One region of the Alloactinosynnema sp. L-07 genome, then DNA from elsewhere that is predicted to be linked to it. Evidence: riboswitches for the same ligand, from Rfam matches in the RefSeq annotation. Region 1 holds a riboswitch; each other region holds the start of a gene.
The links. Region 1 has a riboswitch for S-adenosylmethionine ahead of thrC (threonine synthase). Riboswitches for the same ligand answer to the same signal wherever they lie in the genome.
Positions count from the first base shown of each region.

Region 1 (2,260 bases):
CCCCTCACGCTTGCCTACTTGAGAGTAAGTTAGCGCCGGCGCGAGAACGCGGTCAATCACTCCCTGCGGTGGGCCCGCGCGATCTTCAACACCGCCCGCTCCAGCGCGTAGTCGGGATCGGCGGCCACGCCCTTGACGTCGGCGTTGACGTCGGCGACCACCTTCATGGCCTCAGCGAGACCAGCGGGTTTCCAGCCGCGGCTCTGCGCCAGCGCCTTCTTGACCTTCCACGCGGGCATGCCCAACTCGCCCGCCAGCCGGAACGGGTCGGCCCGGCCCGCGCCCGCGACCCGCGCCACCGTCCGCACCGCGTCCGCGAGAGCGTCGGCGACCAGCACGTGGGCGACCCCGAGCTGCATCGCCCAGCGCAGCGCCTCGAGCGCCCCGGCCACGTCGCCGGTGACGGCCTTCTCCGCGACGGCGAACCCGGTCACGTCGGCCCGCCCCCGGTGGTAGCGCCGGACCGCTTCCTCGGTCACCGCGCCCGCCGCGTCGGCGACCAGCTGCGCCGACGCCGCCGCCAGCTCGCGCAGGTCCGAGCCGACCGAGTCGATGAGCGCGGCCACGGCAGCCGGATCGGTCTTGCCACCCGCGCGCCGGATCTCGTTGCGCACGAACGCCTCGCGCTCCGCGGGCTTGGTGATCTTCGCGCACTCGGTGACGGCCGCTCCACCCTTGCGCAGCGCGGCGACGATGTCCTTGCCCGCCTTGCGCCCGCCGCCGTTGTGCACCACAACAAGCACGATGCCTTCTGACGGCGACTTGGCGTAGGCGACCACCGGGGCGACGATGTCCTGCGTGGCGTCGTGCGCGGCGTCCAGAACGATCACCCGCGCCTCCGCGAACAGCGACGGCGAGACCAGTTCGGCCAGCTCAGGGCCTGTGAGCTCAGCCACGCGCACCCGCGTCAGGTCCGCACTGGCGTCGGCGAGCCGCGCGGTGTCGAGCGCGGCCCGGACGGCGCGCTCGACCAGCAGTTCCTCCTCCCCCAGGACGAGTTGCAACGGGGGTGGGGTGACCGCGGGCGAGTTCACGTCCAGAGATCCTGCCACGTCCTTGGGCGCGCAAGCCCTCTCGGATGCTGGACACGCGGTGGCATGCGCCGGACACCGTGCCGTAGCGTCGGTGCCACAACTTAATACCGCTCATCCAGAGGGGCAGAGGGAACGGCCCGACGAAGCCCCGGCAACCGGCGTGAGCGCATGTCCTCTTCGCGAGGCGCATGTGCGCGATCACGGTGCCAATTCCGACCCGCTCGCGGGACAGATGAGGAGATACCTCGCGATGACATCGACAGTTGACGCCCAGCGTTCGACCGCGCTCGACCTCGGACCGGCTCGCGCCCTGTCCTGTCGGGAATGCGGCCACCAGACGCCTCTCGCCCCGGAATTCGCCTGCGCCGAGTGTTTCGGCCCGCTCGAAGTCGCCTACGAGTTCGGCAACATCACTCGGGCCGACATCGAAGCGGGTCCCCGCTCCATCTGGCGCTACCGCGGCCTGCTGCCCGTCCCGGCCCACGTCGACGCCCACCCCAACACCGACCCCGGCCTGACCCGCCTGGTCAAGGCCGACCGCCTCGCCGCCGCGCTCGGCGTGCGCTCGCTGTGGGTCAAGGACGACACCGGCAACCCGACACACTCCTTCAAGGACCGCGTCGTCGCCGTGGCACTCGCCGCCGCCCGCGAGCTCGGCTTCAAGGTGCTGGCCTGCCCCTCCACCGGCAACTTGGCCAACGCCGTTGCCGCCGCGGCCGCCCGCGCGGGCTGGGATTCAGTTGTGCTGGTCCCCTCCTCTCTCGAAAAGGCCAAGATCCTCACCTCGGCCGTCTACGACGGCTCCCTGATCGCGATCGACGGCAACTACGACGACGTCAACCGCCTGGCCACCGAGCTCGCCGCCGAGCACGAGGACTGGGCGTTCGTCAACGTCAACGTCCGCCCGTACTACGCCGAGGGCTCCAAGACCCTGGGCTACGAGGTCGCCGAACAGCTCGGCTGGCGCCTACCGGAGCAGGTCGTCATCCCGGTCGCCTCCGGCTCGCAGCTGACCAAGGTGGACAAGGCCTTCCGCGAGTTCGGTGAGCTGGGCCTGGTCGAGGCCACCCCGTACCGGATCTTCGGCGCCCAGGCCACCGGCTGCTCCCCCGTCTCCGCCGCCTTCAAGGCGGGCAGCGACGTGATCGCCCCGGTCAAGCCCGACACGATCGCCCGCAGCCTGGCCATCGGCGCCCCCGCCGACGGCCCCTACGTCCTCGACGCCG
Region 1 covers NZ_LN850107.1:495,432-497,691, reverse strand. Annotated here, with positions in the region: gene holA (DNA polymerase III subunit delta) at 57-1,034, opposite strand; SAM riboswitch class I at 1,143-1,273, shown strand; gene thrC (threonine synthase) at 1,285-2,260, shown strand, end outside.

Region 2 (2,260 bases), 3.1 Mb from region 1:
GCTGGCCACGGTCGCGGTGTGCGTGCTCGCGTTCGCCACCGGACAGTTCATCCACGCGTCGGGCCTGCTGGCGACCTATGTGGCCGGGCTGGTGCTGGGCAACTCCAAACTGCCGCACCGCGCCGACACCTTGTCGTTCGCCGAGGGGCTCGGCTGGCTCGCGCAGATCGGCCTGTTCGTCCTGTTGGGACTGTTCGCGTCGCCCGCGCGGCTGCTGGACGCGATCGTGCCCGGCCTGGTGGCGGGCGCGGTGGTGACGCTGCTGGCCCGGCCCGCGTCGGTGCTGCTGACGATGACCCCGTTCCGCGTGCCATGGCGAGAACAGGTCTTCCTCTCCTGGGCGGGCCTGCGCGGCGCCGTGCCGATCGTGCTGGCCATGATCCCGCTGTCCCAAGGCGTCGACGGGGCCTACCAGCTGGTCGACGCGGTGTTCGTGCTCGTCATCGTGCTGACCCTGGTCCAGGGCGGCACCCTGCGGACGCTGTCGAAGGTGCTGCGCCTGGACACCGGCGCCAGCGCCAGGGAGATCGACGTCGACGTGGCCACCCTCGACGAACTCGACGCCGAGCTGCTGCAGGTCACCATCCCGGTCGGCTCCAAGCTGCACGGCGTGTACCTGGCCGAGCTGCGGCTGCCGCCGGGGGCCACGGTCAGCCTGGTCGCCCGCGACGGCAAGGGCTTCACTCCGGGGCCGACGACCCGGCTGCAGGAGGGCGACCAGGTGCTCGTGGTCACCACCCAGGCGGTCCGCTCGGCCACCGAGACCCGGATCCGCGCGGTCGACCGGGCGGGCCGCTACGCGCGGTGGAAAGGCGAGACCGGTTCCGGCTAGTCGAATGCTTTGGAGTCCCAAGATTTGGACGGGGCTGCGTGAGTGTGTCTTGTGCGCTAGCGTCGGGAACAAGGTCATGAGCGCCAGCGTCAAGCCCCGGCTAGCTGGACGGCAACCCTCCTCCGCGGTGGGGTGCCCCGGGTGAGGACCCGGCCCGTCGCGTGGTGTGAGCGGGCAAGCGCGGACCCCTCGGTGGGGTCCCACGGACCCGGAGCCAGCCATGACGCTCGCCCTGCCGACCGCCCGAGTCGCCGAAGCCTGTGAGACCACCGTGCCCTCCGTGGTCGGCTCCCGGCTGACCGTGCCGCTGCTCGACGGCCGCGAGGTGCCCTACGCCAACCTCGACCACGCCGCCAGCGCCCCCTGTCTGGACGCCGTCCGCGACGCCGTCGACGAGCTGCTGCCCTGGTACGCCAGCGTGCACCGGGGCGCCGGGTTCGCCTCGAAGGTGTGCACGAGCGTCTACGGCCAGGCCCGCGACACGCTGCGGAAATTCGTCGGCGCGCGCTCGTCGGACGCGGTCGTGTTCACCCGCAACACCACCGACAGCCTCAACCTGCTGGCCCGCTCGCTGCCCAAGGGCACATCGGTCGTGCTGTTCGACACCGAGCACCACGCCGCCCTGCTGCCGTGGCGCGGGCCGCGCGTGCGTCGGATCGAGACCCCGCCGCACGCCGGTGACACCGTGCTCGCCCTCGACGCCGCGCTCGCCGAGTGCCCGGTCGGGCCCCGGCTGGTGGTGCTGACCGGCGCGTCCAACGTCACCGGTGAGGTGTGGCCGATCGCCGCGCTGGCCGCGGTCGCGCGCAGGCACGGCGCCCGGGTCGCGCTCGACGCCGCGCAGCTCGCGCCGCATCGGCCGGTCGACATCAAGGCGCTCGACGTCGACTACGTCGTGCTCTCCGGCCACAAGCTCTACGCCCCGTTCGGCGCGGGCGCGCTGATCGGCCGCTCCGACTGGCTGCAGGCCGCCGACCCGTACCTGGTCGGCGGCGGGGCCACCCGCCAGGTCGTGGACTGGGGCGACCGGCTCGGCGTGGCCTGGACCGCGGTGCCCGAGCGGCACGAGGCGGGCTCGCCCAACGTCGTCGGCGTGCACGCGCTGGCCGTGGCCTGCGAGGTCCTCGCGCGGGACTGGGCGGGCGTCGCCGCGCACGAGCGGGCGCTGTTCGCGCGGCTGCGCGCGGGCCTGACGGCCATCCCTGGGCTGCGGGTGCTGGAGCTGTTCGGCCCCGAGCAGGACCGGGTCGGCGTGCTCAGCTTCAGCATCGACGGCCTCGACGCTGGTCTGGCCGCCGCGGCGCTGTCGGCCGAACACGGCATCGGCGTGCGCGACGGCGCGTTCTGCGCCCACATCGCCACCCGCAGGCTCCTGGGCCGCGCGGGGGCGCGGGAGCAGCGGGCCGTGCGCGCCAGCATCGGCCTTGG
Region 2 covers NZ_LN850107.1:3,629,766-3,632,025, reverse strand. Annotated here, with positions in the region: gene BN1701_RS15905 (potassium/proton antiporter) at 1-832, shown strand, start outside; SAM riboswitch class IV at 905-1,019, shown strand; gene BN1701_RS15900 (aminotransferase class V-fold PLP-dependent enzyme) at 1,053-2,260, shown strand, end outside.
Region 2: it holds a riboswitch for S-adenosylmethionine, as region 1 does, so the genes downstream of both, BN1701_RS15900 (aminotransferase class V-fold PLP-dependent enzyme) here and thrC (threonine synthase) in region 1, are expected to answer to the same signal.

Region 3 (2,260 bases), 6.1 Mb from region 1:
AGCATCGTCGCCCCGCCGCCGAGCACCAGCGCCACGGCCGCGACACCTGACAGAACGTCCCCCAGAACCTTCTTCATGACCTTCCCTTCAGCGCCCTCATGCCATCGAGCCTGCCTTCGGGCGGGGCACGCGGGCATCGGTCCGCAGTCGGGTCCTGGGACCGCAGCGAGTCATCCCGTAGGACTACCGACCCCTAGGGATAGGCTCCGTTGGTGACTGGTCCTGCCCTGCTCGGCCCCGCTGACGTCCGCAAGCTCGCAGGCGACCTCGACGTCCGCCCGACCAAGAAGCTCGGCCAGAACTTCGTCCACGACCCCAACACCGTCCGCCGCATCGTCACCGCCGCCCACCTAGGGGATGACGACATCGTGCTGGAGGTGGGGCCCGGTCTCGGCTCGCTCACCTTGGCGCTGCTCCCAGCCTGCAGGCAGCTGCTGGCCGTCGAGATCGACCCCGTCCTGGCCAAGCGACTCCCGGTCACAGTCGGCGAGCGCGCCCCCGAATTGGCCGACCGGCTGCACGTCCTGGAAGCCGACGCCATGCGCGTCAAAGCCGACCAACTCGCCGCCGCGCCGACCGCGCTGGTCGCGAACCTGCCCTACAACGTCGCCGTCCCCGTCGTCCTGCACCTGCTGGCCGAGCTGCCGAGCCTGCGGACCGTCCTCGTCATGGTCCAGGCCGAGGTCGCCGACCGGATGGCCGCGGGGCCGGGCTCGAAGGTCTACGGCGTGCCCAGCGTCAAGGTCGCTTGGTACTCCGAGGCCAAGCGGGTGGCCACCGTGCCCCGCGCGGTCTTCTGGCCGGTGCCCAACGTCGACTCCGCCCTGGTCCTCATGACCCGCCGCGAATCCCCGGACGCCGACCGGCAGGCCGTCTTCGCCGTCGTCGACGCCGCCTTCGCCCAGCGGCGCAAGACGCTGCGGGCCGCGCTGGCGGGCTGGGCGGGGTCGGCGGCGCGGGCGGAGGAGATCCTGATCAAGGCCGGAGTCGATCCCGGCCTGCGCGGTGAGCAGCTCACCGTCGACGCGTTCGTCCGGATAGCCCAACAACGCTGAATCCAGAGCACTCCGAGAGTGTGACGTTGGGAACGTGGGCCCATCTACCTGCGGTTGGCGGCTTGCGTACAGCCCACCCGATCGGGTCTACTCGTTATGCATCCATCCCGAGCGGCCGAGAGATCTGGCTCTGCGACGCCGCAGCAACCACCCATCGTTGGGCAGGTGCTACCGCCAGGAGCGATGGAGGAATACACCGATGGGCATTCTGACGAGCAGGCGGGTCATAGACCACTGCAGGCGAACGGCGATGGCGTGTCGCCGAATGCGCGTATCCAGCTGATCTGCGCGTACTTCGTCCTCTTCCTGCACCCAGCCCCGGCAAGGTCCTTCACGGACCTTCCAGCGGGCTGCCGTCACGCCTCGTTGGAGTAGATCATGATCACCGTTGAGAACCTCACCAAGTCCTTCTGGGGCGACACCGGCCCGGTCGTCGCACTCGAGAACGTCACCCTTGAGGTGCCCGCGGGCACCATCACCGGCGTGGTCGGCCCCGCCGGTTCCGGCAAGTCCACCCTCGCGCGGCTGATCTCGCTGCAGGAGCGCCCGGACAGCGGCGTCATCCGGGTCGAGGGCTACAACACCGCCGCGCTCGACCCGCGCAGGCTGCGCGCCGCGCGCCGCCGCATCGGGGTCATCCAGCACGGTGACCTGCTGCCGCAGCGCACCGCCGCGGGCAACATCGCCATCCCGCTGGAGCAGGCCGGGGTCGACGGCCCGCAGCGCCGCGAGCGGGTCGGCAAGCTGCTCGACCTGATTGGCCTGACCGACAAGGCCGCCGCTTACCCCGACGCTCTCACCGACGGCCAGCGCGCGCGGGTGTCCGTGGCGAAGGCCCTCGTCGGCGAGCCGGGCCTGCTGCTGGCCGACGACCCCACCAAGGGCCTCGACGCCGACGCGACCGCCGGCGTGCTCGCGGTGCTCGACCGGGCCCGCGCCGAGCTGGGCTCCACCGTCCTCATCGCCACCAGCGACACCGCCGTGGTCCGCCGCATCGCCGACGACGTGGCGCTGCTGGAGGCGGGCAAGGTGCAGGAGAGCGGCCAACTGCTCTCGCTGATCCAGGACCCGGCGAGCCGCATCGCGCAGACGCTGCTGCCCGAGATCGAGATCCCGGTCGGTCCGCGGCATGACCGGCAGGCCGAGGTCATCCTCGTCGGCTATGCCACTGTCGGTGCCCTGCTGCCCGAGGCCACGGCCCGCTT
Region 3 covers NZ_LN850107.1:6,604,752-6,607,011, forward strand. Annotated here, with positions in the region: gene rsmA (16S rRNA (adenine(1518)-N(6)/adenine(1519)-N(6))-dimethyltransferase RsmA) at 210-1,055, shown strand; SAM riboswitch class I at 1,155-1,245, shown strand; gene BN1701_RS30190 (methionine ABC transporter ATP-binding protein) at 1,434-2,260, shown strand, end outside.
Region 3: it holds a riboswitch for S-adenosylmethionine, as region 1 does, so the genes downstream of both, BN1701_RS30190 (methionine ABC transporter ATP-binding protein) here and thrC (threonine synthase) in region 1, are expected to answer to the same signal.